DNA from 3 places in the Oceanobacillus iheyensis HTE831 genome. Region 2 is predicted to be linked to each of the others. Evidence: predicted binding sites of a transcription regulator. Region 2 holds the regulator's gene; each other region holds the start of a gene.
The links. The regulator Rex, encoded in region 2, represses fermentation and respiration genes when NADH is low (regulators of the CRP and FNR family bind a similar motif). The targets are predictions, from matches to a motif close to TTGTGAAATATTTCACAA.
Positions count from the first base shown of each region.

Region 1: the regulator Rex is predicted to act here: its motif matches at 7,458-7,475, upstream of OB_RS18315 (cytochrome c oxidase subunit 2A).
Region 3: the regulator Rex is predicted to act here: its motif matches at 2,013-2,030, upstream of qoxA (cytochrome aa3 quinol oxidase subunit II).

Region 1 is NC_004193.1:1,780,542-1,791,115, reverse strand. Features, by position in the region: gene OB_RS09030 (hypothetical protein) at 1-8, shown strand, start outside; gene OB_RS09025 (YppE family protein) at 65-418, shown strand; gene OB_RS09020 (cytidine deaminase) at 482-883, shown strand; gene gpsB (cell division regulator GpsB) at 1,065-1,385, shown strand; RNA gene rnpB (RNase P RNA component class B) at 1,448-1,835, shown strand; gene OB_RS09010 (THUMP domain-containing class I SAM-dependent RNA methyltransferase) at 1,985-3,112, shown strand; gene OB_RS09005 (type III polyketide synthase) at 3,267-4,358, shown strand; gene OB_RS09000 (isoprenylcysteine carboxyl methyltransferase family protein) at 4,355-4,867, shown strand; gene OB_RS08995 (b(o/a)3-type cytochrome-c oxidase subunit 1) at 5,031-6,719, opposite strand; gene OB_RS08990 (cytochrome c oxidase subunit II) at 6,719-7,222, opposite strand; gene OB_RS18315 (cytochrome c oxidase subunit 2A) at 7,241-7,375, opposite strand; gene OB_RS08985 (cold-shock protein) at 7,658-7,858, opposite strand; gene OB_RS08980 (HD domain-containing protein) at 8,153-8,755, shown strand; gene OB_RS08975 (NlpC/P60 family protein) at 8,766-9,785, opposite strand; gene OB_RS08970 (thymidylate synthase) at 9,950-10,574, shown strand, end outside.
Region 2 is NC_004193.1:680,134-690,707, forward strand. Features, by position in the region: gene thiL (thiamine-phosphate kinase) at 1-690, shown strand, start outside; gene tsaE (tRNA (adenosine(37)-N6)-threonylcarbamoyltransferase complex ATPase subunit type 1 TsaE) at 700-1,149, shown strand; gene tsaB (tRNA (adenosine(37)-N6)-threonylcarbamoyltransferase complex dimerization subunit type 1 TsaB) at 1,160-1,867, shown strand; gene rimI (ribosomal protein S18-alanine N-acetyltransferase) at 1,860-2,309, shown strand; gene tsaD (tRNA (adenosine(37)-N6)-threonylcarbamoyltransferase complex transferase subunit TsaD) at 2,306-3,316, shown strand; gene OB_RS03565 (FtsW/RodA/SpoVE family cell cycle protein) at 3,536-4,705, shown strand; gene OB_RS03570 (transporter associated domain-containing protein) at 4,778-5,653, opposite strand; gene abc-f (ribosomal protection-like ABC-F family protein) at 5,768-7,699, opposite strand; gene OB_RS03580 (redox-sensing transcriptional repressor Rex) at 7,846-8,475, shown strand; gene OB_RS03585 (YdiK family protein) at 8,554-8,748, opposite strand; gene OB_RS03590 (CPBP family intramembrane glutamic endopeptidase) at 8,752-9,450, opposite strand; gene groES (co-chaperone GroES) at 9,739-10,020, shown strand; gene groL (chaperonin GroEL) at 10,084-10,574, shown strand, end outside.
Region 3 is NC_004193.1:2,293,601-2,304,174, forward strand. Features, by position in the region: gene OB_RS11570 (exonuclease SbcCD subunit D) at 1-580, opposite strand, end outside; gene OB_RS11575 (EAL domain-containing protein) at 663-1,880, opposite strand; gene qoxA (cytochrome aa3 quinol oxidase subunit II) at 2,135-3,019, shown strand; gene qoxB (cytochrome aa3 quinol oxidase subunit I) at 3,067-5,019, shown strand; gene qoxC (cytochrome aa3 quinol oxidase subunit III) at 5,016-5,615, shown strand; gene qoxD (cytochrome aa3 quinol oxidase subunit IV) at 5,617-5,901, shown strand; gene OB_RS11600 (hypothetical protein) at 5,952-6,185, opposite strand; gene OB_RS11605 (processed acidic surface protein) at 6,388-7,113, shown strand; gene OB_RS11610 (YkgJ family cysteine cluster protein) at 7,261-7,992, opposite strand; gene opp4C (oligopeptide ABC transporter permease) at 8,122-9,045, opposite strand; gene OB_RS11620 (ABC transporter permease) at 9,057-10,025, opposite strand; gene OB_RS11625 (peptide-binding protein) at 10,102-10,574, opposite strand, start outside.

The DNA.
Region 1 (10,574 bases), 1.1 Mb from region 2:
AGAGATGAGATTATTATTCATTCATGATAGAGTAAGAATAGATAACAAGCTAAGGGGATATATCATGGATGTAAAAGAGATAACTATACAATTAAAAAAAGATCTGGAAAAACTAAAATATAGATTTTTAACTTCTGCACCACCAGAAGACAGAAAGGATAGGGATTATTTCCAAATGGTAAAGGAGGAAACCGCTCCAGTTTACCAATTAATTGCTCAATGGGAAGAGGATGCTCTTTCCATAGTAAAGGAAAGAAAAGCCAATGTTCATCCCAACCAAGTAGTTTCAACTAGAGAGAATATGGAACTACTATTAATGCATAGTTTCTATATGGATACAAGAAAGAAACGTTATATGGAGTTATATCGTTCGATATTATACGTGTTTGACCTATTATTAGAAGATATAGAACAGTAAGACCTTTACAGTTTTCTAAAAATAAACTATAATAACGAACACTACTAATAAAGGATGAAATGGATGAACAAGAATCAATTATTAGATGCTTCTCTAAAGGCGATGGATAGTGCGTATGTACCGTATTCGACTTTTCCGGTAGGAGCAGCATTGTTAACTAAATCAGGCAAGCTTTATACAGGTTGTAATATAGAAAACGCAGCATATCCTGTTACATGTTGTGCAGAAAGAGTAGCTATATTTAAAGCAATTTCTGAAGGAGAGACGCAATTTGCAGAAATGGCAGTAGCAGCCAATACGAAAAGACCTGTTCCTCCTTGTGGTTCTTGTCGACAAGTTATGAGTGAATTCTTTACTTCGTCAATGAAGATTCATTTAACGAATTTAAATAAAGAAGTAAAGACGTTGACAATAGAAGAATTATTACCTTTTTCTTTCCAACCAGATGATTTGGAGAATAATTAATGGGAACTCCTCTATTTATCCTATTATGAATTTTTAATTTTAAGAAGGAGACTGGCAATCAGTTTCTTTTTTTGTGTTATAATAATAAGTAAATGTTCTAATTCAATAGATATTCAATAAATATAGTGACAAGGAAAGCTATGAATTAAAAATGGTTTGTAATGATTTAAGAGGTGATTATATGAGTGTTAATCGTATTCAATTAAGTGGAAAAGATATTTTAGAAAAAGATTTCAAAACTGGTATTAGAGGATATTCACAAGAAGAAGTAGACGAATTTTTAGATGTTATCATCCAAGACTATGATAATTTTAAACAAGAGATTGACCGTTTAAAAGCAGAGAACGAAAAACTGAAAAAGAGTACACCTGCTGTAGAACAATCACGTTCAAGATCTCAACAACCACCAACTTCTCAAGTTAATTATGATGTGTTAAAGCGTCTATCTAATTTGGAAAAAGCTGTGTTTGGCAAGCGTTATACGGAGCAGGAAGAATCTTAATTGGAAATAATATTATATTGATTTAATGAAACAGCCGTGATAAGATATTTAAAGTCAATTAATTGCTCATGTAATCGCTGCATCCTTTAGGATGTAGAGGAAAGTCCATGCTCACACGAGCTGCGATGCTCGTAGTGTTCGTGCTTGACGAAGTCATAAGTCAAGGTAGCTTTAATGCTAACGGCAGATATGATATCCTAAGTTATCTTAAAGATAATATGGATTCATTCTTGAAAGTGCCACAGTGACGTAGCTAGATCGGAAACTTTCTAGGTGGAACGCGGTAAACCCCACGAGTGAGCAACCCAAATTAATGGTAGGGGCATCCTTTTAGTAGGGAATTAGAACCGAATAAGGGACAGATTAATGATCTGTAGATAGATGATTACGACCGGCGTACAAGGTTGACCACCGTTTGCAGTACAATGGTACAGAACATGGCTTATCGAGCAATTAATGGTCACGTATATATGAGAAAACCACCCTTGTATGAAAGTAATTTATACAAGGGTTTTTTATGTGAAATAGGTTATCTTGGTTCCTCATTTAAAAATATGTTACACTTATACTACTTTTTTAACGGAAAGGACTTATCCCGTATGAAACAAGTTAGATTATTAGCAACAACTGCAATGGGGTTAGAATCTATTGTTGCAGATGAAGTAAGAAATTTAGGATATGATGTGCAAGTTGAGAATGGAAAAGTACTCTTTGACGCTCCTATTCAAGCAATTCCTCGTTGTAATTTATGGCTCCGTTCAGCTGATCGAGTGAAAATAATTGTAGGTGAATTTGAAGCATATTCTTTTGATGAGCTATTTGAAAATACAAAAGCATTACCTTGGGAAAATTATATAGCAGAAGATGGACAGGTTCCTGTTTCCGGAAAATCAGTTAAATCAAAGCTATATAGTGTTTCTGATTGTCAAGCAATAGTAAAAAAAGCAATTGTAGAGCGACTAAAGCGAAAATATGGTCTCATTAATAAATTAACGGAGACTGGGGCCTTATTTAAGACGGAAGTATCCATACTAAAAGACAAAGTAACACTAACAATAGATACTTCAGGAACTGGTTTACATAAAAGAGGTTATCGAGTAGGACAAGGAGAAGCTCCATTAAAGGAAACATTAGCTGCTGCACTTGTTCAACTAACAAATTGGAAGCCAGACTTTCCTTTGATCGATCCGTTTTGTGGATCGGGTACGTTATTAATAGAAGCTGCTTTAATTGGACAGAACATCGCTCCAGGCTTTAATCGTGAGTTTGCTGCTGAAGATTGGGATTGGATTCGTCAAAAACATTGGGATCAAGCCTTTCAAGAAGCAGAGGATTTTGCTAAATACGACCAACCTTTAAATATTGTTGGAAGTGATATTGACCATCGGATGATTGAAACAGCTAAAGCTAATGCATTAGAAGCTGGACTAGGCGATTTAATTACTTGGAAGCAGATGCAAGTAAAGGATATGACCATTAAAAAACCAAATGGATACATTATTACAAACCCTCCGTATGGACAGCGACTTAGTGATAAAGAGGAAGTAGAGCAAATGTATCGTGATCTTGGTAAGGTAATGAACCAACATCCTTCTTGGAGTGTTTACACAATTACCGCTTTTGATAAATTTGAACAAGCATATGGAAAAAAAGCAACAAAGAAAAGAAAACTATTTAATGGATTTATTCAAACCAACTATTATCAATATTTTGGACAAAAAGAATAAATATACGAAAACCTCCTGGTAGTGTTCCTTCTCAGTAGTATTAACAATTGAGGGATTACTACTTAAGGAGGTTTTTTCTTTTGACTGTTTGTATGAATCATTCTTGAATGGGAATACTGTTTGAAGAAAATTCCTATGAAACAAGGTGAAGATAGTGACATACATAAGTTCCGTTGGGATAGGCGTACCATCATATAGAATTCCTCAACAAGATGTAAAACATATTGTTAAGCAGTTATTTTCATATTCTGAAAAACAAATTGAACGATTGCTTCCTGTTTTTGATCATGCAGCAGTTGAGGAAAGACAGTTTGTGGTAGATTCATCTTGGTTTTTCGATGATCATAGCTTCGAAGAAAGAAACCATATTTATCAAACAGAATCGATCAAACATTGTTTAGATGCAATAGATACATGTTTAACAGATTCTGATTTCCTACATCAACCAATTCCTTATGAAGCGGTTGATATGATTGTTTTTGTTTCCAGTACAGGAATTGCAACACCTTCCTTAGATGTGAGTTGTATCAATCAGCGTCCGTTTAAAGAGAACGTACAGCGAATGCCTCTATGGGGGTTAGGTTGTGCAGGTGGAGCGATAGGGTTAAGTAATGCAATGAATTGGTCAAAAGCTCATCCAGATAAAGTCGTCTTGATCATTTGCTGTGAGTTATGTAGCCTGACATTTCAAAAACAAGATAGTAAGAAGAGTAATATGGTTGGTACCGCTCTTTTCGGTGATGGGGCAAGTGCTTTACTTCTGGTCGGAGAAACCTCATCATATTGTAATCAGTTAAAAGGGACTAAATTACATTTGCACGAACAGAGTTCTTTATTAAAAAAACACAGTGAAGATATAATGGGTTGGAATGTAAGAGATACTGGTTTTGAAGTCATATTTAAAAAGAGCATACCTGCCTTAGTACATTCCTTTTGGAAAAGACATATTGCTGAGTTTCTCCAAGCAATTCAATATACTAGTGAAGATATTCATTCCTTTATTGCTCACCCAGGCGGGAGAAAGGTAATGGAGGCGATGGAAGAAGTAATTCCATGCACTTCAGAGAAACTATATTATTCCTATGAGGTGTTAAGAAAACATGGTAATATGTCATCTGTAACTGTATTTTACGTTATTCGTGAATGGATGAAGCAAGGAATAGAAGAAGGGGAGCGAAGTATAATAAGTGCTTTAGGACCTGGATTTAGTTCTGAATTATTGTTTGCGGAGTGGAAAAATGTATGAAAATATTCTTGACCATATTGTTTGTATTTATAATCCTGCAACGACTTATAGAACTAATAATCGCTAGTAAAAATGAACAATGGATGCTAGCAAAAGGTGGAGTTGAAATAGAGCCACATCAACATAAGTGGTTTATCATGGTACATGGATTGTTCTTCATAAGTATTATAGTAGAATTAATTCTAAGTAACGCTTCCATTCCTGAACTTTTCATCTTATGGTTTAGTTTGTTTATAGCTACACAATTCGTTCGTATATGGAGTATTACTTCCTTAGGAAAGTACTGGAATACCAAAATAATTATTTTGCCCGGAAGTACATTGGTGAAGCGAGGTCCTTATAAATATGTTAAACATCCAAACTATATCATTGTTGGTATTGAATTATTTGTTATCCCAATGATGTTTGGAGCATATTGGACAGCGGTTATATTTCCATTTTTTCATCTTATTTTAATGAGTATTCGAATTCCAGCTGAAGAAAAAGCGCTCACTAGTTTAAACGATTAATCCACTATGTAAAATATCGTAGATTAAGATGAATATCTAAGAAAATATATATGCAATTCTTGGTTTTTGAACAGCGATTCCTGCTTAGAATATCTGGGCTTGAAAACCACTAGGAAAAGGAGGGGCTTCTTTTCCTAGTTAGATTCAACTAATTCTCTACAAATTAATTACCGATTATAGCATCAAATGGTGGTGATCCAGGTGGTGCGTTTTGAATAATATCAACCACAGGGATGGTATAAGCAAATAAAATTAATGCTATTGTTATACCAATCCATAATTTCCAATTCTCCATCCATTTGGGAGTAGCTGGTGCATGATTTTCTTCCTCAGCAATAGGGAATTCTTCGTTTCCTTCTGGTGCAAAAAATACTAGATAAATAAAAATATATACCATCAAAATGATCCCAATAAAGAGAATAGTACCACCAACCGCTTGAGCCATCTGATATGCACCCCAGTCCACAGCTTGCTCGGATCCGCCGTATTCTGAATAGGAAGATCTTCTCGGACCACCTAACAAACCTTGGATATGCATAGCGCCAGACATAATCGTCATCCCAATTGCCCAAACCACGGTTTGATAAATACCTAAACGGTGTATTTTTCTCGTTAATTTTCTACCAGTTAAATGAGGAATTAACCAGTACGCTATCCCAAAAAACGTTAAGAGAACAGTCGTCGCAACAGTTAGATGAAAGTGTCCTGTTACCCAAATTGTGTTATGGACTACTGTATTCATTTGATGAGAGGCATTAATGATTCCGCCAATACCACCTGGTATAAATGCAAGCATACCTACAAATGGAGCAAAGAAGCGGACATCTTGCCAAGGTAAGTTTTTAAACCAACCAAATAAACCTTTATGTCCTTTTTTTCTTCCAGTAATTTCAAACGTAGCGAACATCGAAAATGCTGTCATTAAACTAGGAATAATAACCATGAAGGTTAATACAACTTGTATAAACTTCCATGTAGGATCTATTCCTGGTTCTGTTAATTGATGATGAAAACCAACTGGAATCGAAAAGAATAAAAACAAAATAAATGATAATCGTGCTAAGGAGTCACTAAATAGTTTACCTCCAATTATCTTCGGTATAATGGCATACCAAGCCATGTAAGCAGGTAATAACCAAAAGTAAACTAAAGGATGGCCAAAGTACCAAAATAACGTTCTACTTAACAATACATTGATTGTTTCTGCAAAACCTAATGACCATGGAATAAATTGAACTAATACCGCTACAGCTACACCTAGTGAAGCAATAACCCACATAATCATATTAATGGTAACCATAAAAGCAAGGAGAGGGGATTTTTGATTTGGAATTTGCTTTTTCCAAACAAATAGTTGTCTCCAATTTACAATTGCTGCAATCCAAGTCCCCACAACAACAAGAGCTAATCCAATATAGAAGAGGGGATGTGCTTTTAAGGGTGCGTAAAAGGTGTAGAGCACATTTGCTTTCCCTATTAGAATTGTAACAGCAGTCATTGATGTACCAATAGTCATTACCCAAAAAGCTAACCAAGCAAATTTGCGCTGTTTTTCAGAAATACCTACTGTTTTTCCCATTAAAGCAAATTGAAATCCAATAATAAAAAAAGTAGTTAATACTAAAGCAAGAACAACACCATGGAACGTAAGAATTTGATAATAACCAATTCCAAAAGGGAGAGTAAATTCACCTGTTCGTACTAATACTTGCAATAACCCCATTAGTCCACCTAAGAATAAAGAAATAATTGCTACATAAATAAATGATAAGTATAATTTAGAATCTGTTTTTGTAATCACGATAGATTCAGTTGAAATATCTTCGAATGTTTGTAAATTAGCAAGTGCCATTATTCATACACCTCCACTGTCGTAAACATCATATGATGTCCAACTCCGCAATACTCATTACATAACAAGGTAAATTCTCCAACATTATTCATTTGAACTTCCATACTGCTAACGTAGCCTGGTTCTACCATCATATTTACATTCGTTCCAGCAATATTAAATCCATGTATGACGTCTGTTGTGACTACTTGAAATAATACAGAAGCACCTTTAGGAATCTTAATATGACTTACAGAATTTCCGTCTTCATCTACACCAAGATCATAATTAAAAGCACTAGCAACAACATTAACAATATAATGATCTTCATCCACTTTCGTTAATCCAAGATTTTCTTGTTGAAAAGCTTCATTTGCTTCGACATTATTTGGATCAATTGTTAATCCATGACTTTGCGGATGTGTACCCATATAAAAAGCCCCAAACCCTAAAACAATTAAAAAAATTATTAATGCACTAACTCCAAGAATTAACCACCATTTTTCTAATTTATGCAGATGCACGTCACTCATCCTTTCTTCCTATCTAGATATAAAAATTGCAAATACAGATACCCAGCATATAATGATCAGCCCACCTAATAGTAGAACTGAAGCAAATGTTCCTATAAGGTTTGGCTCTGTTTCATTATTTTTGTTTTGAAAAAGTTTTTTCATCATTATCACCCCTTTTGTATCTATAGTTTTATCATACACAATACAAAGGTCCTATTCGTGCAAACCATAGACTTTTCACACTTTGTTCAATTATGCACAAACAATGCGTTCTAATGATTTTACTAACTTTTTAGTTAGAAAAGTATATGAACAATTAATGAACAAATAAGGGAGTTTATTGACAAAACGAGGAGGGAGGAGCGGTATAAATAACTACATTATTAAAAACACAAAAAAAGCGGAAAGCTTAAAATTAAGCTTTCCGCCTCTATATATAAGATATTATTTTTTTACAACGTTTGCTGCTTGCGGACCACGTTCACCTTCAACAATTTCAAAGGAAACTTCTTGTCCTTCTTCTAAAGACTTAAAGCCTTCTTCTTGAATTGCTGAATAGTGTACGAATACATCATTACCTTCTTCAAGTTGGATAAATCCATAACCTTTTTCAGCATTAAACCATTTTACTACTCCGTTTTCCATGTAAATTTCCTCCTAATACTTCCACGTAAAACGCGTGTTATTACAAAGTTGACCAACGAAATATTAAAAAAGGGCAGCTTCTATAGAAGTACGGACCATAAATCATCCACTTCTATAGAAGCTGCCTTCGTTAATTAATGATTCCGTACATCTTCTTTGCTTGGTACTAATGTTAGCCTATACAAACAAATCAGTCAAGGAAATAACTTTAATTTTCGATAAATTAACTAAAATTTACAAATAGTATAACGAATGATAAAGTAATTCTATATTTTATTAACCTTGGGGGAAATAATGCATTCAGAAAACAACCAATTAGATAAAATTAGTGAATATGTACAACAGAAATTCGCAAATGATTATACAGGCCATGATTATTACCATTTGCAGCGTGTGGTGAAAAATGCGATTAAAATAGCTACAGATGAAGGAGCAGATTTATTTATAACCACAGCAGCAGCATGGCTTCATGATATAACTGACCATAAACTAGCTAATAATCCAGAGAAAGAAAAAAATGAGCTTATACAGTTTCTTAAACCATTAGGATTACAATATTCTCAAATCGAAGCTATAATAACGATTATCGATACTACTTCTTATTCTAAAGGTGTTATACCATCGACTATAGAAGGAAAAATAGTTCAAGATGCTGATCGATTAGACGCAATTGGTGCCATCGGCATAGCTAGAGCATTTGCATATGGGAGTTCGAAACAGCGGTCTATTCATGACCCAACAAAATCATCCGGTTCTACCATTCACCATTTTTATGAGAAATTACTATTATTACAAGATTCAATGCATACAAATACAGGTAGAATGATAGCAGCAGAACGTCATCAGTACATCGAAAACTTTCTACATCAATTCTACAAAGAATGGGAAGGGGAATAACTCTATACTATTAGATACGCTTTGCACCTAAATATCTCTCTTCCCAATAAGGATTGGATAACTCGGTAATAACGACACCACTAGATGAACCAGCATGAATAAATTGCCCATTACCAATATAAATACCTGCATGGGATGGCCCTGAGTGTGTGGTTGAAAAAAATACGATATCACCAATCGAAGGACTATCAACAGGAGAACTAAAATTCCATATTTCATTAACTGTTCTAGGGATAACGATATCATGGCTTTCATAGACATATTGAATGAAACCACTACAATCAAAACCTCCTGGTCCATCACCGCCATACACATAAGGGGTCCCGACTAATGATCGAGCAGCTTTTATAATAGGCTGTTTATTTCCGCTTACATCGAGTTGTTTTGAATAGTAGGGATCCTTACTTTGCTCTTCGCTCATATCATCATTATTTTCAGAAGTAGAAGATGCATTACCTTCCACTGTGTCTACACTTGAATTCTGGGGTTCTTCTTCCACTGCATAATATATCTCTTGAATTCTTTCGTCTTGTTGCTCACTTATCAATGATAAGTCATAATCTTTCTCTATACTAACTAAAGCATCATGGGTTAAAGGACCATAAATACCATCTATTTCATCTGAATAATAATCCAGAGTAACTAATGCCTTTTGGACTTCTTTTATTTCATCCGATTTCATTCCTGGATGAATGGAGTTGATCTTATCTTCAATTATAGAAATCGAGTTGGCTTTTTCTATTTCTTCTAATTGAGAAATACTAAGTGCATCATTAAATTGCTCATCATCTATTTGAAATGTTGATTCTTCTTCACTTATGCTATATTGTTCCGTATTCCAATTTTCGCCAAACCAAACATCTTCCTTTTTTATTAATGCATTTGAAGATTCGATATGATTATCGCTTTGTACTACTTGTTCAGATGCTTCTATATCAACTGGTAATCCAGTCATTGCAACAAATGGTTGACTAGCAACATATGTATATACAATAGAATTTTTAATTATTTGTTCTATCGTGGTATTCAAATTTGTGAACCTCCTCTGAAAAACCGAGCTTTACTCTAGTTTTATGTTCGAATAGTGAGCTTATGTTTTACGATTATGTAACAAAAGAGGACTAGTATCTGTTATAATTAAATCATTTGAGAAGCAAAATCTATATTTTAAATATAGTCAGGAGAGATTAATATATGTTAGGGGAACAAGCCTACTTAGATTTGTGTAAACAAATATTTAAAACTGGAGAACAACGTGGAGATCGAACCAATACAGGAACACATTCTATATTCGGACATCAAATTCGTTTTGATTTAAATAAAGGATTTCCTCTTCTAACGACAAAACGTGTTCCATTCCGACTAGTTGCGAGTGAACTACTTTGGTTTATTAAAGGGGATACCAATATTCGGTATTTATTAAAACATAATAATAATATTTGGAATGAATGGGCATTTGAAAAATGGGTAAATAGCGCTGATTATCAAGGTCCAGATATGGCGAATTTCGGATTACGCAGTCAAAAAGATGAGAATTTTAATAAACAATATCAAGAACAAATGGAGCTCTTTAAAACGCGAATTCTTGAAGATGATTCTTTTGCTGACAAATACGGGGACTTAGGATCTGTATACGGGAAACAATGGAGAAATTGGAAGACTACTCAGAATGAAACAATTGATCAATTAAAAGATGTGATTCATTCCATTAAAACGAATCCAAATTCAAGAAGACATATTGTATCTGCGTGGAATCCAGAAGATATTCCAACAATGGCTTTACCTCCTTGTCATACATTATTCCAATTTTATGTTTCAA
Region 2 (10,574 bases):
CAAGCGGAGCTATCTCAGATATATTCAGGTATGGATGATTTAGCATCAAAGTATCATATGGATATTATTGGTGGAGATACTGTTTCCGGTAAGCAATTAACCATCTCTATTACAGTAATTGGATATACGATCACAAATAAAGCGCGATATCGTCAGCATGCAAAAGAAGGAGACATTGTCTTTGTTACGGGGACATTAGGAGACTCTCTAGCAGGGTTTCATATTCTGACCAGCGACAATGAAAACAACCGATATGTTGATCAAGATTTTTATATTCATCGGCATCGAAAACCGGAACCGAGAGTGGCTTTTGCGCAAGCTCTAGAAAGTCTGGACAGAGTATCTTTAAATGATGTAAGTGATGGGATTGCCAATGAGGCAAGTGAGATCGCAGAAGCTTCTAATGTGTCCATTGTATTACGTGAAAATGATATACCAGTTGCACCTTCCTTTTATCAATTTACGTATGAGCAACAATATCAGTGGAAATTGTCTGGTGGAGAGGATTTTGAACTCCTAGGGACAGTGGCTAAAGGTGACTGGGCTGTTGTAAATGAAGCTGCTGAGAAGACAAATACCCAATTGACGGTAATTGGAAGTGTTGTAGAAGAAGAAAAGCATCCTGTTTATATAGAAGATAATGCTATGCGTAAAGTGCTTAAGAAAAGCGGATATACGCATTTGAAGTAGGTGAATTAAATGAAAATACAGCTTGGTTCTCCGGAAGAAACAAAATCATTCGGCGAAAGACTAGCTAAGTCGTTGCGTCCGGGTGATGTTATTACGTTAGAAGGTCAGCTAGGTTCTGGTAAAACAACGTTTACGAAAGGAATTGCTTCTGGACTAGAAGTTAAGCGTCATATTACGAGCCCTACGTTTACAATTGTGAAAGAATACCGTGGGAAAATGCCTTTATATCATATGGATGTGTATCGTTTAGAGGATTCCCTGGAGGACATTGGTTTTGATGAATATTTTCATGGAAATGGAGTCTCTGTAGTGGAATGGGCTGGATTTATTGAGCCATTCTTACCCGTGGATCGTTTAGAAATATCTATTCATTATACGGAAAATAAAGATATGCGTGTAATTGATTTGAAACCTCATGGGTCTCACTTTGAACAAGTAGTAAATGAATTAAAAGGTTAGGAGTTAATGTATGAATATACTTGCAATCGATACTTCCAATCAAGTATTAGGTGTGTCATTATTAAACAATGGAGAGATACTAGCTGAACTTACAACTAATATCAAGAAGAATCATTCTGTTCGTTTAATGCCTGCTGTAGAAAGTCTTATGCAACAGGTATCTATGCAACCGGAAGAACTTGATCGAATTGTAGTAGCAAAAGGGCCTGGCTCTTACACGGGAGTAAGAATTGGCCTATCTACAGCAAAGACAATGGCATGGGCTTTAGAAATACCAGTAGTAGGAGTCTCTAGCTTAGAGGTACTTGCTTATCAAGGGAAGTTCTTTAGTGGAATTATATGTCCTTTCTTTGATGCGAGGAGAGGATTAGTATTTACTGGTGGATATCAATTTAACGATAATAAAATTGAAAAAGTGATTGAAGAAGAAAATTTACTTATGACCTCCATGCTGGATAAATTAAAAAAGCAGGGGGAAAAGGTAGTATTCTTGAGTCCGGATATTGAACAATTTAAAGAATTAATTAAAGAGGAACTAGGAGATTTAGCAATTATTCCTGAACCTATCTATCATCTTCCAAAAGCTTCGCACTTAGGGCTTGTAGGGATGAATTTAGAACCGGAAGCTATTCATGAGCTCGTTCCTAATTATCTACGTTTAGCAGAAGCAGAAGCGAATTGGCAAAAGAGTCAGAAGGAACGTCAAGTAAATGAATAATATAACGATGCGTCCAATGGAACTTGCTGATATACCTGAAGTTTTACATGTAGAAAATGCATGTTTTCAAACACCTTGGACAACGGATATTTTTTATCAAGAATTAATAGAAAATGCTCATGCGTATTATTATGTCGTTGAAGTCGAACGTACAGTTGTTGGTTATATTGGTTCGTGGATGGTGTTAGATGACGCACAAATAACGAATTTCGCTATTCTACCAAGTTATCGCAGAAATAAATTAGGTGAAAAGTTATTTCGTTATTTGATGCAGATTGCCATAGCAAAAGGAGTCGAGCGCCTATCCTTAGAAGTACGTGCATCAAACATAGCGGCGCAATCCTTATATAGAAAATTTGGTTTAGTTCCTGGTGGAGTTCGTAAGAGGTATTACACGGATAATCACGAGGATGCTATTGTAATGTGGGTGAATCTGAAATGAAAAAAGATACGATTATATTAGGTATAGAAACAAGTTGTGATGAAACCGCAGCCTCTGTAGTAAAAAACGGTAGAGAGATTATGTCCAATGTAGTTGCATCTCAAATTGAAAGTCATAAACGCTTCGGAGGAGTAGTTCCTGAAATTGCATCAAGGCATCACGTTGAACAAATTACACTTGTGCTTGAACAAGCAATTACTGAGGCTGATGTTACTTGGGAAGATATAGATGCAATCGCAGTTACAGAAGGACCAGGATTAGTAGGAGCTTTATTAGTAGGTGTAAATGCAGCGAAAGCATTAGCGTTTGCTAAGAAGAAACCATTAGTTGGGGTTCACCATATTGCTGGTCATATTTATGCAAATAGACTAGAGCATGAATTTGTGTTTCCGATGTTAGCCCTTATTGTTTCTGGTGGACACACAGAATTAGTCCTAATGAAGGAACATGGAGACTATGAATTAATAGGGGAGACAAGAGATGATGCTGCAGGAGAAGCATATGATAAGGTCGCCCGTATGTTGAAATTGCCTTATCCAGGTGGTCCACAAATTGATCGCTTAGCTGCTAAAGGTGAGGAAACGATTGAATTTCCTCGTGCTTGGTTAGAAGCAGATAGTTATGATTTTAGTTTTAGTGGATTGAAGTCTGCCGTTATAAATAAAATTCATAACGCAAAGCAACGTGATTTGACGTTAAGTGCAGAAGATATTGCTGCAAGTTTTCAAGCGAGTGTTGTGGAAGTACTGACAGAAAAAACATATCGTGCAGCGAAAGAATATAACGTAAATCAAGTTATTGTAGCGGGTGGAGTAGCTGCTAATACAGGTTTAAGAAAAAGCCTAGAGAAACGTTTCTCAGGCGAAGATTTTCCATTATATATTCCACCAATTCAATTATGTACAGATAATGCTGCAATGATTGCCGCAGCAGGTACGATATCGTTTGAAAAGGGGCATCGTTCATTACTCGATTTAAATGCAAATCCTTCACTTATACTGAGTTAGTCACAGGTTATTCACAGGGGTGTGGATATATCCTGTAGATAAGCTACATTATCATCTTTTAAATGTGGATGAAAAAAGTGGATAACTGTTCATTCGGCTGTGGATTATGTGTGTAACTTTTGCTGATTCGAGGTTTTTAGACATTTTTCGAGCTTTTCGTTGTGGATAAGTATTTGGTTAAAGAAGGATATTAACAGGAAGAAATTTGGTGGGAATCCGATGAATAAAAAACAAAATTATTATTTTCAAACTGATTTGATTCTACTCTTTTTAGGATTTGTAATCATTAGTCTATTGGCTATTTATAACGCGCAGCAAATTGATCAAGCTAATACGAATTTTGTCATACGGCAAATTGCTTTTTTTAGTATTGGTGTTTGTTTTGTAGCTGCGATTCAATTTATCGACCTCGAACAGTTGTATAGAGGAAGTATATATATTTATATAGGTGGAGTTCTCTTGTTAGGGCTGTTACTTATCAGTCCTGATGCAATTGCAAGGGAAATTAATGGTGCAAATAGTTGGTTTACCTTACCTGGATTATCCATTCAACCCGCCGAATTTGCCAAAATGTCGACGATATTATTTCTAGCAGCAACGATAACGGGACATAAAGAAAAGACAGAAGTTCAAACGATGAAAACGGATATTATGTTATTACTTAAACTAATAATCTATACAATGATACCAGTCGGATTAATTATGCTACAACCTGATTTTGGTACCTCGATGGTGTATTTGTTTATTGCAGGAATGATGATAATTTTATCAGGTATTAACTGGAGGATTATTGTTTCCTTAATAGTTGGCTTGGTATCTCTAGCAGGAGCTGCTATTGGAGCAATTATTCGATTTCCGCAGTTTGCAATTGATGTTCTTGGAGTAGCACCATATCAAGTGGATCGAATTATGACATGGTTTGATCCGTCACAACAATCAGCAGATGCGACATTTCAGTTTGAACGATCACATATGTCATTGGGTTCTGGACAATTATTTGGTAAGGGAATGAGTAGTCTAGAAGTACAATATCCAGAAGCACATACAGATTTTATCTTTTCTGTAATAGGAGAGAGCTTTGGATTTATTGGAAGTGCCATTGTAATTTTTCTTTACTTTATGCTTCTATACCGTTTAGTAACCTTAGGCTTAAGCATCTATAAACATTCTCCTTTTGGCACATATTTCTGCTTTGGATTTTTAAGTTTGATGCTGGTCCATGTGTTTCAAAATATCGGAATGACAATTGGAATTATGCCAATAACAGGAATTCCATTGCTACTTATTAGTTATGGAGGTAGTTCTGTCATGTCCACCATGTTAGGATTGGCAGTAGTTTACCGAGTTGCAGTTGAACATACGATACAAAATGATTATCTATTTAAATAAAAGCTATAAAAAAACTCTCTAAATCCAACATTGTGGATAAAGAGAGTTTTTTACTCTTATTATGAGTTTGATTCAACTAGGTTGCCTATGAAATTGGTCGATAAATGTTACTCCATCTTCATAAATGGTTGCGATAGCTGAATGTATTTTTTGAGAAGATATTTCGGTAATCTCAAATTGAATATTTTTATAAAGTAGGTTTGGCTTCTCATGATTGGCAGGGATATAGCCTAATTGATCGATTAAAAAATCACTTAACGTATCATAATCCTCTACTGGGAAAGTGATGCCTAGTATACCTTCTAATTCGTACAGTGGAGAATTAGCATGAATTCGGTATCTATTTCCAGCCAGTTGTTGGATGAAGGAAGGTTTATTCAATACATAGCTATCATCTTCTTGAAGTACATCAGTAACCATTTCTTTGACCATATCTTCTCTTGTAATAAGTCCTTCAGTTCCACCATATTCATCTAAAACAATTGCAAGTGTGATCTGTTCTTTTTGCATATCTTTAAACGCAAGGTCTACACGTTGTGATTCTAAGATAAAGAACGGATCATGCATGATATTTCGAAGCTGAAACTTGGTAGCATCTTTATAATTATGTAAATAAGAAAGTACGTCCTTTACGTGGATAATTCCTATAATTTGATCGATATCTTCTTCAATTACAGGATATCTGTTGTAAGGCTGGTTTATAATCACATCCATTACTTCTTCATAAGAAGAATCTACTTCAAGCACACACATATCTATACGATGAATAACGATATCCGAAATATGTTTATCATTAAATTCATAGATGTTTGTTTCAGACTCAACTGATGGGTGCTCCTTTGCATTTTTAAGCACACTTGTATTGATTACCAGCAGACCCTTTTTCCAAGCAACAAAACATACTATGCCTACAATAAGAAAAAACAAACTAATCAGCGCTATCGTCAAAAGTTAACGACCTCCATGATTTATTATTAGCAAACAAACGAAACAAGCTGTATATATAAAAACAGGCAAGTATATACTTACCTGTAAATATTATAAATGAAGATGAATATTTTTTCAATTGTCTAACTCTTCTAGGCTTGTCCAATGCTCCAATAGATCATCAAGTTTTTGTTTGTACATGTTGGTTTCTTCGGTTAACTCTAATGCTTTTTCGTGATCTTCATATACTTCTGGTAATGTCATTTGTTCTTCTAAATGTGCAATATGCTCTTCTGTCGTTTCGATCTGTTTTTCAAGTTCAGCGATTTGTCTTTTCCGTTTTCTTTCTTCACTTTGTTTCTGCTTTTCTTCTTTAAAACTTCTTTTTTTATCGGAAACCGTTGTTGATTGTACTTCTTTCTCCATCTGAAGACGAGCAAGTTCTGCTTCTTCTGCTTTTTTCTCTAGATAATAATCATAGTCACCAAGGTACATTTTAATTCCTTGTGGATTCATTTCGGCTACTTGATCTGCGATTCGATTAATAAAATAGCGATCATGTGAAACAAAGATAATTGTACCCGGGAAATCAGCTAATGCACCTTCTAACACTTCTTTACTATCAATATCTAAGTGGTTCGTTGGTTCATCTAGAATAAGTAGGTTTGCTTTTTGCATTTTTAATTTAGATAAAGCTAAGCGTGATTTTTCACCACCACTTAATGCAGAAACGACTTTTAATACATCATCCCCAGAGAATAAGAAATTGCCTAGTATCGTACGAATATCTTTTTCATTCACTAGAGGATACTCATCCCACAATTCTTGAAGGACGGTTTTGTTCGAGTGAAGTTCGGTTTGTTCCTGATCATAGTACCCGACTTGTACATTTGTTCCTAATTGGATGTCTCCGTCAAAAGGAAATTCTTTCTCCACAATGGTCTTCAGTAACGTTGTTTTTCCGATTCCATTCGGACCAACTAATGCGATACGTTCACCGCGATTTGCATGAAGGTTTACATGGCGGAATGTAGGTTCTTGTTGTTCTTCATATCGGAAGCCTAGATTAGAAATTTTTAATACATCATTGCCACTACGACGATTAATTTGAAATGACATCGAAGCGGATGATTCATCACCCATTGGACGATCCATCTTGTCCATTTTTTCTAATTGCTTTCGTCTACTTTGTGCTCGTTTTGTAGTGGAAGCACGGACGATATTCTTTTGAATGAATTCTTCCATCCGTTTAATATCCGTTTGTTGTTTTACGTATTCTTTCATTTCTTGTTCGTAATCAAGTGCTTTTTGTTCCAGGTATTTACTATAGGTACCATGATATTTTCTCGAATGATGTCTAGAAATTTCATAAACGATAGATACCGTTTTATCAAGAAAATAGCGGTCATGGGAAACAATCACAATTGCACCAGGATAATTAACGAGATAACCTTCCAACCATGTTAGTGTATCAATATCGAGATGGTTTGTAGGCTCATCGAGGATGAGTAACTGAGGTTTTTGTAGCAATAATTTACCAAGAGCGAGTCTTGTCTTTTGTCCGCCACTTAATTCGTTAATCGGCGTTTCATAATCATAATCACCAAATGAGAGACCAGTAAGTACCGATTTTATATCCGATTCATACGTATAACCACCATCTGATTGATAGCGAATTTGTAATTCATCGTATTCTTTCAGAATGGCTTGGTAACTCGTTTCATCTACTGCAGTAGGATCTGCCATTTTAATTTCTACTTCACGTAACTTTTTTTCCATCTGTTTTAAATGGGAAAATACATCTTCCATCTCATTCCAAATGGTTTTACCTGATTCTAACTTCATATGTTGCGATAGATAACCATAGGTAAGATCTTTCGGTTTGAAAAACTCTCCTTCATCATGAGGGAGTTCATTTGCCATTATTTTTAGCAGTGTCGATTTTCCTGCACCATTTCTACCGACGATGGCAATACGATCTTGGTCTTTAATTTCTACTTTTATATTAGACAAAATCTCTTCTGCGCCAAAAGATTTTGATATTCCGTTTAATTGCATCAGTATCATTTCATTGTCACCTCATAATACTAGTTTAGCTTATCGCCAAAGAAGCGACAATATTATTGTGAAAAATGTCACGACTTCTAAGGAATAATCTGTTAAAATAAATATAGTATGATAATTATTCTAAGCATTGAAAAGAGGAAGGTCGTATGGAACAAAACAAGATTCCGCAAGCAACTGCAAAACGCTTGCCATTATATTATCGTTTCATTAACAACTTAAATCAACAAGGTAAAAAGCGTGTATCATCAAAAGAATTAAGTGAAGCGGTTAAAGTAGATTCCGCAACCATTCGTAGAGATTTCTCTTACTTCGGTGCACTAGGTAAAAAAGGATATGGATACAATGTTGAATATTTACTAGGTTTTTTTAAGAGTACATTAGACCAACATGAAATAACAGAAGTAGCGTTAATTGGTGTTGGAAATTTAGGAACAGCTTTCTTACATTATAATTTTATGAAAAATAATAATATCCGTATTACCATTGCATTTGATGCTGATGAAAATAAGGTAGGCACCGATATCGGAGGAGTTCCAGTCTATCATATTGATGAACTAGGGGAAAGGTTAAAGAATACAGAGGTTGCTATTCTGACGATACCTGCTGATGAAGCAGATGCAATTGCTAATCAACTTGTTGAGCATGGCGTTAGTGGAATATTAAACTTTACCCCAGCAAGAATTACAGTACCTAGTCATATTCGTGTGCATCATATTGATTTAGCGATTGAGCTTCAATCACTCGTGTATTTTCTTAAACATTATTCTTTAAACTAATTATTTCATTATTTTAAATCAATTATTATGTAAGCGTTTATCCTTATATTAATGAGAAAAGTAGACTGTGAATACAGTCTACTTTTTCTTTCTTAATTTATTGTGATAACCTATCATTTTAAAGGAAACAAAGAAACACAAAGCAGAAACTGCTGCAAAAATAAGTGTAACAGAATTCCAAACAGTGCTTTCCTTACTTTGAACCCCAAAGTATATAAAAGCAATTCCTACAAGAAAGTATAGAACTGCTCTTGTTAGAAAGGGATGTCTCATGGATTAACCTCCAAAGAAAATCATTTGCATCTCATCTAAAATACGTTGCATTTCTTCAGGATCAATATTATATTGTGCTAACAAAACAAAGGTGTTCATACCTGCGTGTACAATAATAGGAACGATAATTCGTTTTGTCTTTACATAAAGAAAAGCAAATACAAATCCCATGGATGCGTAAATTAAAATATGCTTAGGGTCTAAGTGAATAAACCCAAATATAACCGCTGATAGTAACCCCGCAAAAAAGAAATTCATTCGTTTATAAAGCTCTCCAAAAATAATCTTTCGGAATATAATTTCTTCTAAAATGGGAGCAAAGATAGCCGGTACGATCATGAATATAGGTGCTGCTCGAGTGATATCCATAATTTGTTGTGTGTTTTCGGAACCTGGGTCAATCCCGATGGCTATTTCGATTTGAGCAGCAATACCTTGTGCGAATAAAGCCATAAAAATACCAGCTATAGACCACAGTATTATACTTTCAATTCCTGCTGCCTCGTTATTTCGCATTTGCATATCTGGTTTAAGAAAATATAGCGTTATAACGATTGCTAGGGCAAAGGAAAATATCGACCAATAAATAGTTGCATCATTGATAGAAAAACCGAAAACGACTGCTAAAATCGGTGCAAAAAGCAACCCAGAAAACTGCATAATAATATATGTAAGAATGACATACCAATATCTACGACTCAAATAAAACGCTCCTTTATCATGTACTGTACTAATTAATATAGTTTAACATATGCATATATAGTTATTATAATCAGAACACGCTATTAAATGAAAAGAAAATGAAGTATTATTTTTTTGTGATTGATTTATGAAATTGTTTAGCATTTGTTATATAAAAAATATAATATCTTCACTCTATTTTGCTTGCATTTTTTTATAGAATTAATTATTATAATAATTGTGATTAGCACTCATCTATGAAGAGTGCTAATAAAATAAAATGATATCGAATTAAGGAGGCAATTCTACATGATTAAACCATTAGGAGATCGTGTTGTTATCGAACTTGTTGAACAAGAAGAAACAACTGCAAGCGGAATCGTACTTCCAGACTCTGCAAAGGAAAAACCGCAGGAAGGTAAAGTAGTAGCAGTTGGTTCTGGACGTGTAGAAAATGGAGAAAAGATTGCTCTTGAAGTTTCAGAAGGAGATCGAATCATTTTTTCTAAATTTGCTGGTACAGAAGTGAAATATGAAGGTACAGAATACTTAATTCTTCGTGAAAATGATATTTTAGCTATTATTGGCTAAACTCTTATGAAAAATTTAGATTAAAACGATAAATACGTAACTACATTCAAGGAGGAATAAAGAATGGCTAAAGACTTAAAATTTAGTGAAGACGCTCGTCGCGCAATGCTACGTGGTGTAGATACATTGGCAGATGCAGTAAAAGTTACGCTTGGACCAAAAGGACGTAATGTTGTATTAGATAAAAAATTCGGTTCACCTCTAATTACAAATGATGGTGTTACGATTGCAAAAGAAATTGAATTAGAAGATGCATTTGAAAACATGGGTGCTCAATTAGTATCTGAAGTTGCATCAAAAACAAATGATGTTGCTGGTGATGGTACTACAACAGCGACTGTACTTGCTCAAGCAATGATTCGTGAAGGATTGAAAAACGTAACTTCTGGTGCAAACCCAGTAGGAATCCGTCGCGGTATTGAAAAAGCTGTTGAATTAGCAGTTCAAGAATTAAAAGGAATTTCACAACCAATTGAAAGTAAAGAAGCTATTTCACAAATTGCTGCCGTATCTTCTGGAGATGAAGAAGTAGGTCAATTGATTGCTGAAGCAAT
Region 3 (10,574 bases), 1.6 Mb from region 2:
GTTCTGAATCACTTGTATTCTCACGTTCTTCACCAAATGGCGTTACAAAAGCATGTCCAATCGCGACATGCCTTGCATGAGGGTCCATATTTTCACGAATTTTATCTGTAATATATTTTGCAGCATCATCATGTGTACGTATGTCTTCATTTTCAAAAGTATTGCGTACCATACTAGGATCTGCGTAAGGAATGAAATGAAAATGCACTTCTCCATACGAGTCTTTCAAAATGACTGGTTCTAGTTCTCGGGATATTTTACCGATAACATGGTAACCATTCTCTTTCATTAATCCACTTCCAAAATGTAACCTTCCAGGACTATCATGGTTCCCAGCAATTGCTAATACCGGGATCTGAAGTCCGTGAATTATTTTATCTAATATCTGATCTAATAAATGAACTGCATCAACTGGGGGAACTGCCCGATCATATAGATCTCCGGCAATAATTACTACATCCGGTTGTTCCCTTTCAACTTCTGCAACAAATTGATTTAGTATATAATTTTGGTCTTCTGTCATATATATTCCTTGAACCAGCTTCCCCAGATGCCAATCTGCAGTATGGAATATTTTCATTATTTCACCCCTTGTACGTGCTTTTTATTCCGATTATTAAACTCTCAGTTAAAAATATTTAACTACTAATTTTAGCTTTCTCTTATAACAGTCCCTCTTGTTCAAATAAATAACGATAAGGGATATCTAAAAATATATAACGTCCATTTGTAAGTGGATATGAATATGTACGAATTAATTCCGATTTATCTATATCCGTATACAAATCAGAAAGCAAACCTTTCTTCTCTAAGTTCATCCGCATCACATTTTCAAAAAAATATGGTCGCCAACTCCAGTTTTTATTTAACCCCTCTTTTACGAGATTCCACCTATCTTCCTGATCTTTTTCTGCGTTGGAAGATAGTTGAATTCCTTCACCATTACAAATATAAACACGAAACGCGAATTCCTTACACGCTTTACCTACATTTAATATAAATTCGTCATAGTTATCTGTTAGTGTAGATTGTGTTAATATACTGGTAAATGTAGCATGAATTTTTTCAAGAAGTTCAAGTTGAGCCTTACCTTTTTTTCGTTCATATGTAATGAATTGTTTAAAACTATCTTGAATGATAGATTTACAGCTATCAACTTCTACAAAATCAGGTTGGGGTTGTATTAAATACCTGCCTTGATAATATTGGCCACCACTTCTCCAAGCATAATTAAATTGATTATAATTATTTATCCCTTTAAATAAAAGAGACGCACCAATTTTACGTGACAACATGGAGATTGCATAGTATACATCTTTGTACAGATGAGGTAGTAAATCATCCTTTAGAAAACTCGTATCCACTTTTAATACGTTTGGATGTAAGGTAGCTAGTTGGTCTAGGATACCATTGGGATTTTCCAGGTGAATACTTACTTTAACACCTAATGTTTTTAAATATTTTATCAGGTTGGCTAGTTGGTCCAAATCCTTCGGAAAATCAGTGTCTTTCACTTCTAATATAATTTCATTTAATTTTAATCCTTTTAATTGATATTCTTCAAGTATTTCAAGTAACTGTTCACCATTATTGCGAACTAGTAAATCAGCGTCATAATAAAAAGATAGAAAACTATTATTTTTCTTTTCCAGTTTATTCTCTATCGCTTTGCGTTGAAGATACGTATTTACTTCTAAACGAAATTCATCTGGAATGGATACATCATCAAAAAACCAATCCATTCGTTGTAACTTTCCATTCTTATTTTGAAAATAAGCAATCACTTCATATCCAATAATCATTTGCGTATCTGCACTGACGATCGGCTTATAATAAGGAAGTAATTGGTCCATATCTAACATAACATCTAACGGATCCATATCTAATCCCCCTTTCGGCTATTATATCACAGCAAACAATTACCTCACTTCCTTTTTATTTAAAAAAGATGTCAAGCATTCTGTTACAACTTTTTTTGTTATCCATATAAATTCCACATATTCATGAACATTTTGTGAAGCATTTCTCAAACTCTTGTTATTTTAGTTTACGAGTATTAAGATTGTCTCTGACATGTTAACTTGATAGGATTTTACAAACTATCCATAAACATACCGATGAAAGGGGTATCTACATGAAGAAAAAGTGGGCCTATATAATGTTATTAACAGCAACAGCTATGTTCTTAGCGGGTTGTGAACCATTACTCGTACTTGATCCTAAGGGGCCACAAGCAGCAACGACCGCAAATGTTATATGGATTTCAATTATAACAATGGCAGTAATTGTAATTGTTGTAATAACAATGCTAGCAGTTGTTTTGTTTAAGTATAGAGCTTCAAAACAAAGTGACGATTATGAGCCACCACACATAGAAGGAAGTCCTATTGTAGAAGGAATTATTGTAGGGGTTCCAGTATTAATTGTAACATTCTTAGCAGTTGTTTCTGTTATTTCTACGTATCAAGTAGAATCAGTACCTGAAGGGTATGAAGATGAAGAGCCTTTAGTTATTTATGCATCGTCTTCTAACTGGAAATGGCACTTTAGTTATCCAGAACAAGATATTGAAACTGTAAACTATGTATTTATACCACAGGATAGAAATGTTGAATTTAGATTATATTCTCATAGTACAATCTCTAGTTTCTGGGTTCCTCAACTAGCTGGTCAGAAATATGCAATGGCTGACATGGTAAATACATTGAACGTAGTTGCAGATCACCCAGGCGATTTTGTAGGAAGAAACTCTAACTTTAATGGTGAAGGTTTTGCAGAAAATATGTTTAATGTAACCGTTATGCCTCATGACGAATTTGACACTTGGATAGAGGAAATTCATGCTACAGCAGATCCTCTTACAGAAGATAAGTTTGAAGAGTTACTAGAACCAGGCCATCTTGGTCAAATGACATTCACAGGAACACATCAAGAATTCAAACCTGCTCCTGAAGGTGAGAATAGTCCTCATAATCATGGACCATCTGAGTCTGAAGATGAAGGGCACGATCACCACTAATTTTTAAGATTCATGCAACAAGAGCATCGAAAGGAGATTCATAAAATATGAATATATTAGAAAGATTTGCCATTCCTCCGCATGACGATCCGATGCTTTATGCATCCTTAGTTGCCATTGCACTTGTTTCTATTGCGGTTGTTGTAGGCATTACCTACTTCAAAAAATGGGGATACCTTTGGAATGAATGGTTGACTACCGTTGACCATAAACGTATAGGAATTATGTATATAATTTCAGCACTTCTCATGCTTTTCCGCGGTGGTGCTGATGGAGTTATGATGCGTCTACAAACTTCAGTACCTGACAACAGTTTCTTAGATGCACAGCATTATAATGAAGTATTTACTACCCATGGTGTGGTTATGATTTTCTTCATGGCCATGGCATTTATTATAGGTTTAATGAACTATGTTATTCCATTGCAAATTGGTGCGCGAGATGTTGCATTCCCTCGCTTAAACGCACTAAGTTTCTGGCTATATTTTGCTGGTGCAATGTTGTTCAATATTTCATTCGTTGTTGGAGGATCACCAGATGCTGGTTGGACCAACTATTATCCTCTAGCAGGACCAGAATTTAGTGAACATGTTGGTGTTAACTACTACAACTGGGCATTACAGATATCCGGTATTGGTACACTGATGACTGGTATTAACTTTGTAGTCACGATAATGAAAATGCGTGCACCAGGTATGAAATTGATGAAAATGCCGATGTTCACTTGGTCTGCTTTAATTACCAATATTATTATTGTATTTGCATTCCCTGTATTAACAATCGCCCTATTAATGGGTACGCTTGACCGTCAGTTCTTTACGAATTTCTTTACAACATCCGACGGCGGTATGGATATGATGTGGGCAAACTTATTCTGGATATGGGGACATCCGGAAGTATATATCTTGATATTACCTGCATTTGGTATTTACAGTCAGATTATCTCGACATTCTCACAAAGAAACTTATATGGTTATAAATCGATGGTAGCTTCCATGGTTATTATCTCACTATTATCCTTTGTTGTTTGGGTTCACCACTTCTTTACAATGGGTCAAGGTGCACTTACAAATAGTATCTTCTCCATTACAACAATGGCAATAGCAGTTCCAACCGGAATTAAGATATTTAACTGGCTACTGACGATGTGGAAAGGTAAAATTCGATTTACCACACCAATGCTTTATTCCATCGCATTTATTCCTTTATTTACAATTGGTGGAGTAACTGGTGTAATGCTTTCAATTGCAAGTGCAGACTATCAATATCACAATACGATGTTCTTAGTTGCTCACTTCCATAACGTAATTATTCCTGGTGTTGTATTTGCGATGATTGCAGGATTAATTTATTACTGGCCAAAAATGTTTGGCTTCCTATTAAACGAAAGAATTGGTAAATGGGCATTCTGGAATATCGTTATCGGTTTCTGTCTATCCTTCTTCCCAATGTACATTACAGGATTAGACGGGCAAGCAAGACGTATGTATACGTATTCGGAAGCTTCTGGTTTCGGTCCATTGAACTTACTATCGTTTGGTGGAGTAGCATTATTAACCCTAGGATTTATCCTTCTGGTTTACAATATATATTATAGTTTCCGTCATGCACCAAGAAATGTTGGAGATGATCCATGGAACGCTCGCTCTTTAGAATGGGCTACGCATAATCCAGTTCCAGAATATAATTTTGCTGTTACACCAACTGTAGATTCAGAAGAAGCATTTTGGGATTACAAGAAAAACGGATATAAATTGTTTAAAGAACCAATTAGTGACATTCATATGCCGAATAACAGTGGTTGGTCCATTATATTAGCAGGTTTCTTCTTTATCTTTGGTTTCTTCTTTGTATTCCATGTATGGGCAGGAGTAATTGTCGGAGCAATCGGAATACTAGGCTGTCTTCTATACCGTACATTTGAAAAAGATGATGGTCATCATATTCATAAAGAAGAAATTATCGAGACCGAAAAGAAATTTGGAGGTGACAAGAAATGAAAATAGATTCTAATCAACCTCTTGAATATAGTACAGAACAAAATAAGATGAATATCCTTGGATTTTGGATATTTTTAGGTGCAGAGATAATGTTGTTTGCCACCCTGTTTACAAGCTACTTTATTTACGAAGGTCGTGGTGTTGGATCAGGTCCAAGTTCGGCAGAAATCTTTGAAATAGGACCTGTTATCATTAATACAATGATCTTATTAACAAGTAGTTTTACAATTGGATTAGCGATACATGCCATGCGAATCCAACGTACTAAAGCAATGATCGGTTTTCTGATTGTTACACTAGTACTTGGTGCAGCGTTTGTCAGTGTTGAAATTTATGAGTTCATTCATTTCTATCACATAGGCGCTACATTACAAACAAGTGGTTTTACTGCTACATTATTTACTACCCTAGCAACACATGGAGCGCACGTTACATTTGGTCTATTCTGGGGAACAATGATTATTATTCAATTGGTAAAGCATGGATTAACAGCTCAAACAGCGAATAAATCATTTATATTCTCATTATATTGGCATTTCCTTGATGTAATGTGGATCTTCATCTTTAGCTTTGTGTACTTGAAAGGAATGATGTAACATGAGAGAATTATTTCCTATGAAGCAGGTTAACGGCTTTATCTTTTCCCTGCTCCTCACAGTGATTGCACTGAGTGTCTACTTTTTAGACATGTCCTTTGCAATGGGCTTAACAATTCTTATTGTTACAGCATTCATTCAAGCTGGAGTACAATTGATTGTATTTATGCACGCAGGAGAAAGTGAAGATAAAGGCACCATATATACAAGTATTTATTACGGTGCATTGATTGCATTGCTCACTGTATTCGGATCATTACTTGCAATGGTTTGGGGATATATGTAAATTTAAAAAGCCAAAGGCACATTGCCTTTGGCTTTTTTATATTCGTATCATTAATATAAATTTGTTCGTTGTTCTTTCTTACTAACAAAAGATTCCTCTGTTGCCACTAAGAAAATCCCCATTATAAAGATGAATGTTGCCCCCATTACCAACCCAATACCAATAGCAGTCACTGCAGGTAAACCGCTTACAAAATAACCATAAATAAATAGTAATGATCCTATTGTAATTAACGTACCACAAATAATTGACACATATTTCAGTAATTTTTGATTGATATCCATGAAATTTCATCCCCTTTGTCTACATTATGCAATACGTTCATAAAGTTGTCAATATTTTAGTTACAAATTTATGAACTATTATATTTAAACTTGACATCAGGACTTTAGGTTTATTTACTTTCGTTTCACAGGTTATTTGTAGCGTTTTTAATTTTAACAATTTATACTAAATTTGTATTTTAATTCTTATAGGAGGTTTCATATGCGACACAAATTATTAACTGCACTATTTATTATGATTCTTGGTTTCACTATTATTCCAACGATTGCATTCGCAATTGAAGCAGATGACCCGGAAGTGGAAGCATTTATTGAAGAAATTGGTTGGGATAAGGAAGAGTATGTTGACTATTTAGACAGTAAGTATTTTTCCCTTATTGATTTTCCTAGTATAGAATACTTAGGTATCCCAGTAACCGAAAAAACATTAGAAGAAATTTATAATACCTATGACATTACACATGAAGAATTAAATGAAAAACTAAGAGAGACTGGACAACTTTTGGAAGATGAGGATGTAGTGGATTCAACTTGGTTTTTATTCATTGAAGATGTAGCCTTTGCTCTAGAACAAGATATGGATAATACTGGTGAATTAACGGATTGGGAAGAAGAAATTACAGAAGAAAATATCCAGGCCTTACTAGATTTTTATGAATTCAAGTCATCTGAAGAATTAGAGCAGTACTTGAATAGTATGAACGATTCTATTGATAACTACGAGACTATTTGGGAGCTCGATTTAGCAGTTGACTCTTATATTGGTGGTCAAGATATTACTTTAGATTTGACAGATGATCTTTCTGGAGATTTCGGTAGCGGAATGGACATGGGTATATGGAATGCGGAAAGTATTTTCCCAACAGATCCTTACCTTAATGTGTTTATTGGACTGACTCCAATTGCTTTGCAAGCAATCTTCTTTTAGTAAACTAGAAATAAGTATTTACATCTATTAAAACGCGAGGGGTTAGACAAAAAATGAAAAAAGAGTACTTTTTATACAACACTATGGATATACATCATGTTCATTTACTTTCTGAATTCACCTTTATATCTGTCTAACCTCTTTTTGTTAAATTAATGATTTTTTCATCCAATTATGTAAGTAATCCGTCTCATATAGATCATTGGGGTATGTTATTTCCCCTGTACTTCCATCCTCGTAGGCCCATTGAAGAAATTCGTTTAATGCTGAGATATATGGTTCATAAAGAAATTCAAAACTAACCGTTTCCTTTGGAAGTAAATTTTGTTTACATAATAGCGGATCAGAATAACTCATATACGTTCTACAAGGAATTGGACGTACTTCATATGCCATACATTGATTTTTTTCTGTATCTAGTAATACACATGGAAGTTGTAATTTTTTATATGCTAGCTTCACTTCACTCATTTCCTCCACCCAGTTATCAGGAACTTGCTCAAGTATATGTTTATATTTACTAAAGTATTGTTCAATGTGATTAAATAACTTTTCTCTTTGTTCGAAATCAAAATTATTGATAGACATCTGTAGTAATTTCGCTTCTAATTTCGTTATAATAATTGGAAAGTAACAACAGAAAGCACAACCCATTTGACATGTCGCTTGCAAAGACACTTCTGCTTCCATTTCAGTAATTTCATTTGATACTAATTTTAATAAATTTTGGAATACACCTTGTAATTTATCATCAATTGGCTTCTCAACTTCATCCCAGTCTTCAATTACATCATAAAATAATTCTTCATTTATCTGATAAGTATTACTAATTTCTTCACATTTTTTTCTTACCTGTTCATAATTCAAACCATTTTCCATTCTTTCTATCTCCTTATATCCGTCTCCTTCCTATTGTTACGCATTACATAAAGAAAGTAAATCATTTATGTAATGCAAAATAATACCGCAAGAAATCAACGTACTTGATGCTGACTTCTTGCGGTATATTTATCGTTGGTTACTTTTTGGATCAAATGCATCTCGTAGACCGTCTCCAATAAAATTTATGGCTAGTACAGTAATAAAAATAGCCAATCCTGGCGGTATCCAAGCTTCTGGATGGTCACGTAAAATCCGAATATTTTGCGCTTCAGATATCATATTCCCCCAAGTTGGTGTTGGTTGTGGAATTCCAAATCCTATAAAACTAAGACCGGATTCTATGATAATATAAGAAGCCATCATAAGCGTGGCATTTACAACAATTGGACCAATTGCATTAGGAATAAAGTGCTTAAAAATAATCCGAAAATCATTCGCACCAATGGCATGTGCACTTAGCACAAATTCTTGTTCACGCAAGGATAAATATGACCCCCGGATAATTCTTGTTAGATTTGGCCATGACGTTAATGCGATTGTTGTAACAAATAACCCAATGGTTACATTATCAATTACCGCCATAATGGTAAGTACTAATACTAAAAATGGCAACATTAACATAATATCTGCTCCACGCATGATAATACTGTCTACTTTACCGCCATAATATCCAGCAAGTGACCCCAAAACAACACCGATTGCTAAAGTAAAGAACATTGCGCTAAAACCAACGATCAAAGAAATTCTTCCTCCATATAACAGTCGAGAAAAATTATCTTGTCCAACTCCATTGGTTCCTAATATATGCTCTTCACTTGGACCTTTCTCTATCTTTAAAAGATCTGTTTTCTCAGGATCAAGATCAGTAAATAATGGTGCAAATATACAGATTAAAATAATTAATACCAAAATGATAAGACTAACTACTGCTAATTTATTTTTTAGAAATCTACTAACTCCTATTTGAAAGGGGCTTTTACTTTTTTCTTTCTTGACTATGACACCTTCTTTAGGAGTATTAGGTACTGGTTCCTGTGGCATTGATTGCATTTTCACTCACCTCAATCATAACGAATTCTAGGATCAATAACACTATACATAATGTCAGCAACTAAGTTTCCAACTAAGACTAAAACACCTAGAATCATAGCAATTGCCATCACAACTGGATAGTCACGATTGGTAACAGAGCTAAGAAATAGCGTCCCAAGTCCAGGGTATTGAAATACTTGTTCCGTAATGACTGCGCCACCAAGTAGAACTCCAATTTCAAATCCCATTAAAGTCACAATTGGTAATAATGCATTTCGAAGTGTATGTTTATATAGAACATTTCGCTCAGACATCCCTTTCGCTCTTGCAGTTCGAATATAATCACTACCTAAAACACCCAATACTTCGGATCGCATATACCTCATGTATGTTGCCGTACCAGCTAGTCCTAATGTTATTCCCGGTAGAATCATATGATGAATTCGATCAGCTAAACCGCTAAAACCTGTTGCTCCAGGAGACGACAATGTCCCTTGCGCAGGAAACCATCCCAGGTTAATAGATAAAAAGTAGATAGCCATTAAACCAAAAAAGAAGTTCGGTATAGCTAGTCCTAAAAATCCAAATCCTGTAGCAGCATAATCTATTAACGAATAAGGCTTTCTAGCAGAATAAATACCTATTGGTATAGATACAACTAATGTAATAAATAATGCAAATACTCCTAAGTATACTGTATTCATTATCCTATCCTTAATTAATTCCATTACAGAACGTCCATTAAATACAAGTGAATTTCCTAGATCACCTTGTGCAACATCTGCTATCCACCTGCCATATCGAATAGGAATAGGATCATTTAAGCCTAGCGCTTCCCTTTGTTTTTCATACACTTCTGGATCTATATTTGGGTCCGAAAGTTGCTGCCCTGTCAAAGCGTCTCCAGGAGCTAATTGAGCAATTGTAAATACAATTATAGTTAGAGCTAACAACATTGGGAAAAAGACTAGCACTCTTCGTATAATATATTTGGTCATGTTATTCCCACCTTAATGTATCTTTCTAGTAAAAATAGATGGGAGCATACGCCATCTAACGCACGCTCCCATACTATTACTCAGAAACCCACCATAGATGTGGATCGTTTATAAACCCATATGGCATTGGGTCTATACCATTTAGGCGTTCATGATGACCGTAAATTTTATTTTGTGCGTAAAGTAGTAGAGCGGGAAGGTCATCAGAGAATACTCCCTGCCATTCACCATATTTTTCCTCACGATAACTTTGCTCAAATGCATCTGGAGCAGTTAATGCATCTGCAATTAACTGATCTGATTCTTCATTGTTCCAGCGACCAAAGTTATATGGATCAACAGATCTCCATAAACCAGATGGATCTGGATCTCCACTTCCTAGACTCCAACCAAGCAAATATAAATCCCAGTCGGTATTATCATTTGTTAACTCTTCTACATATGCTGACATTTCTTTCGGTTGTCGTAGATCAATTTTAATTCCAGCTTCCTCTAAGAATTGCTTTAATATTGGAGCTGATTGTTCACGAAGTGCATTCCCTGTTGGAT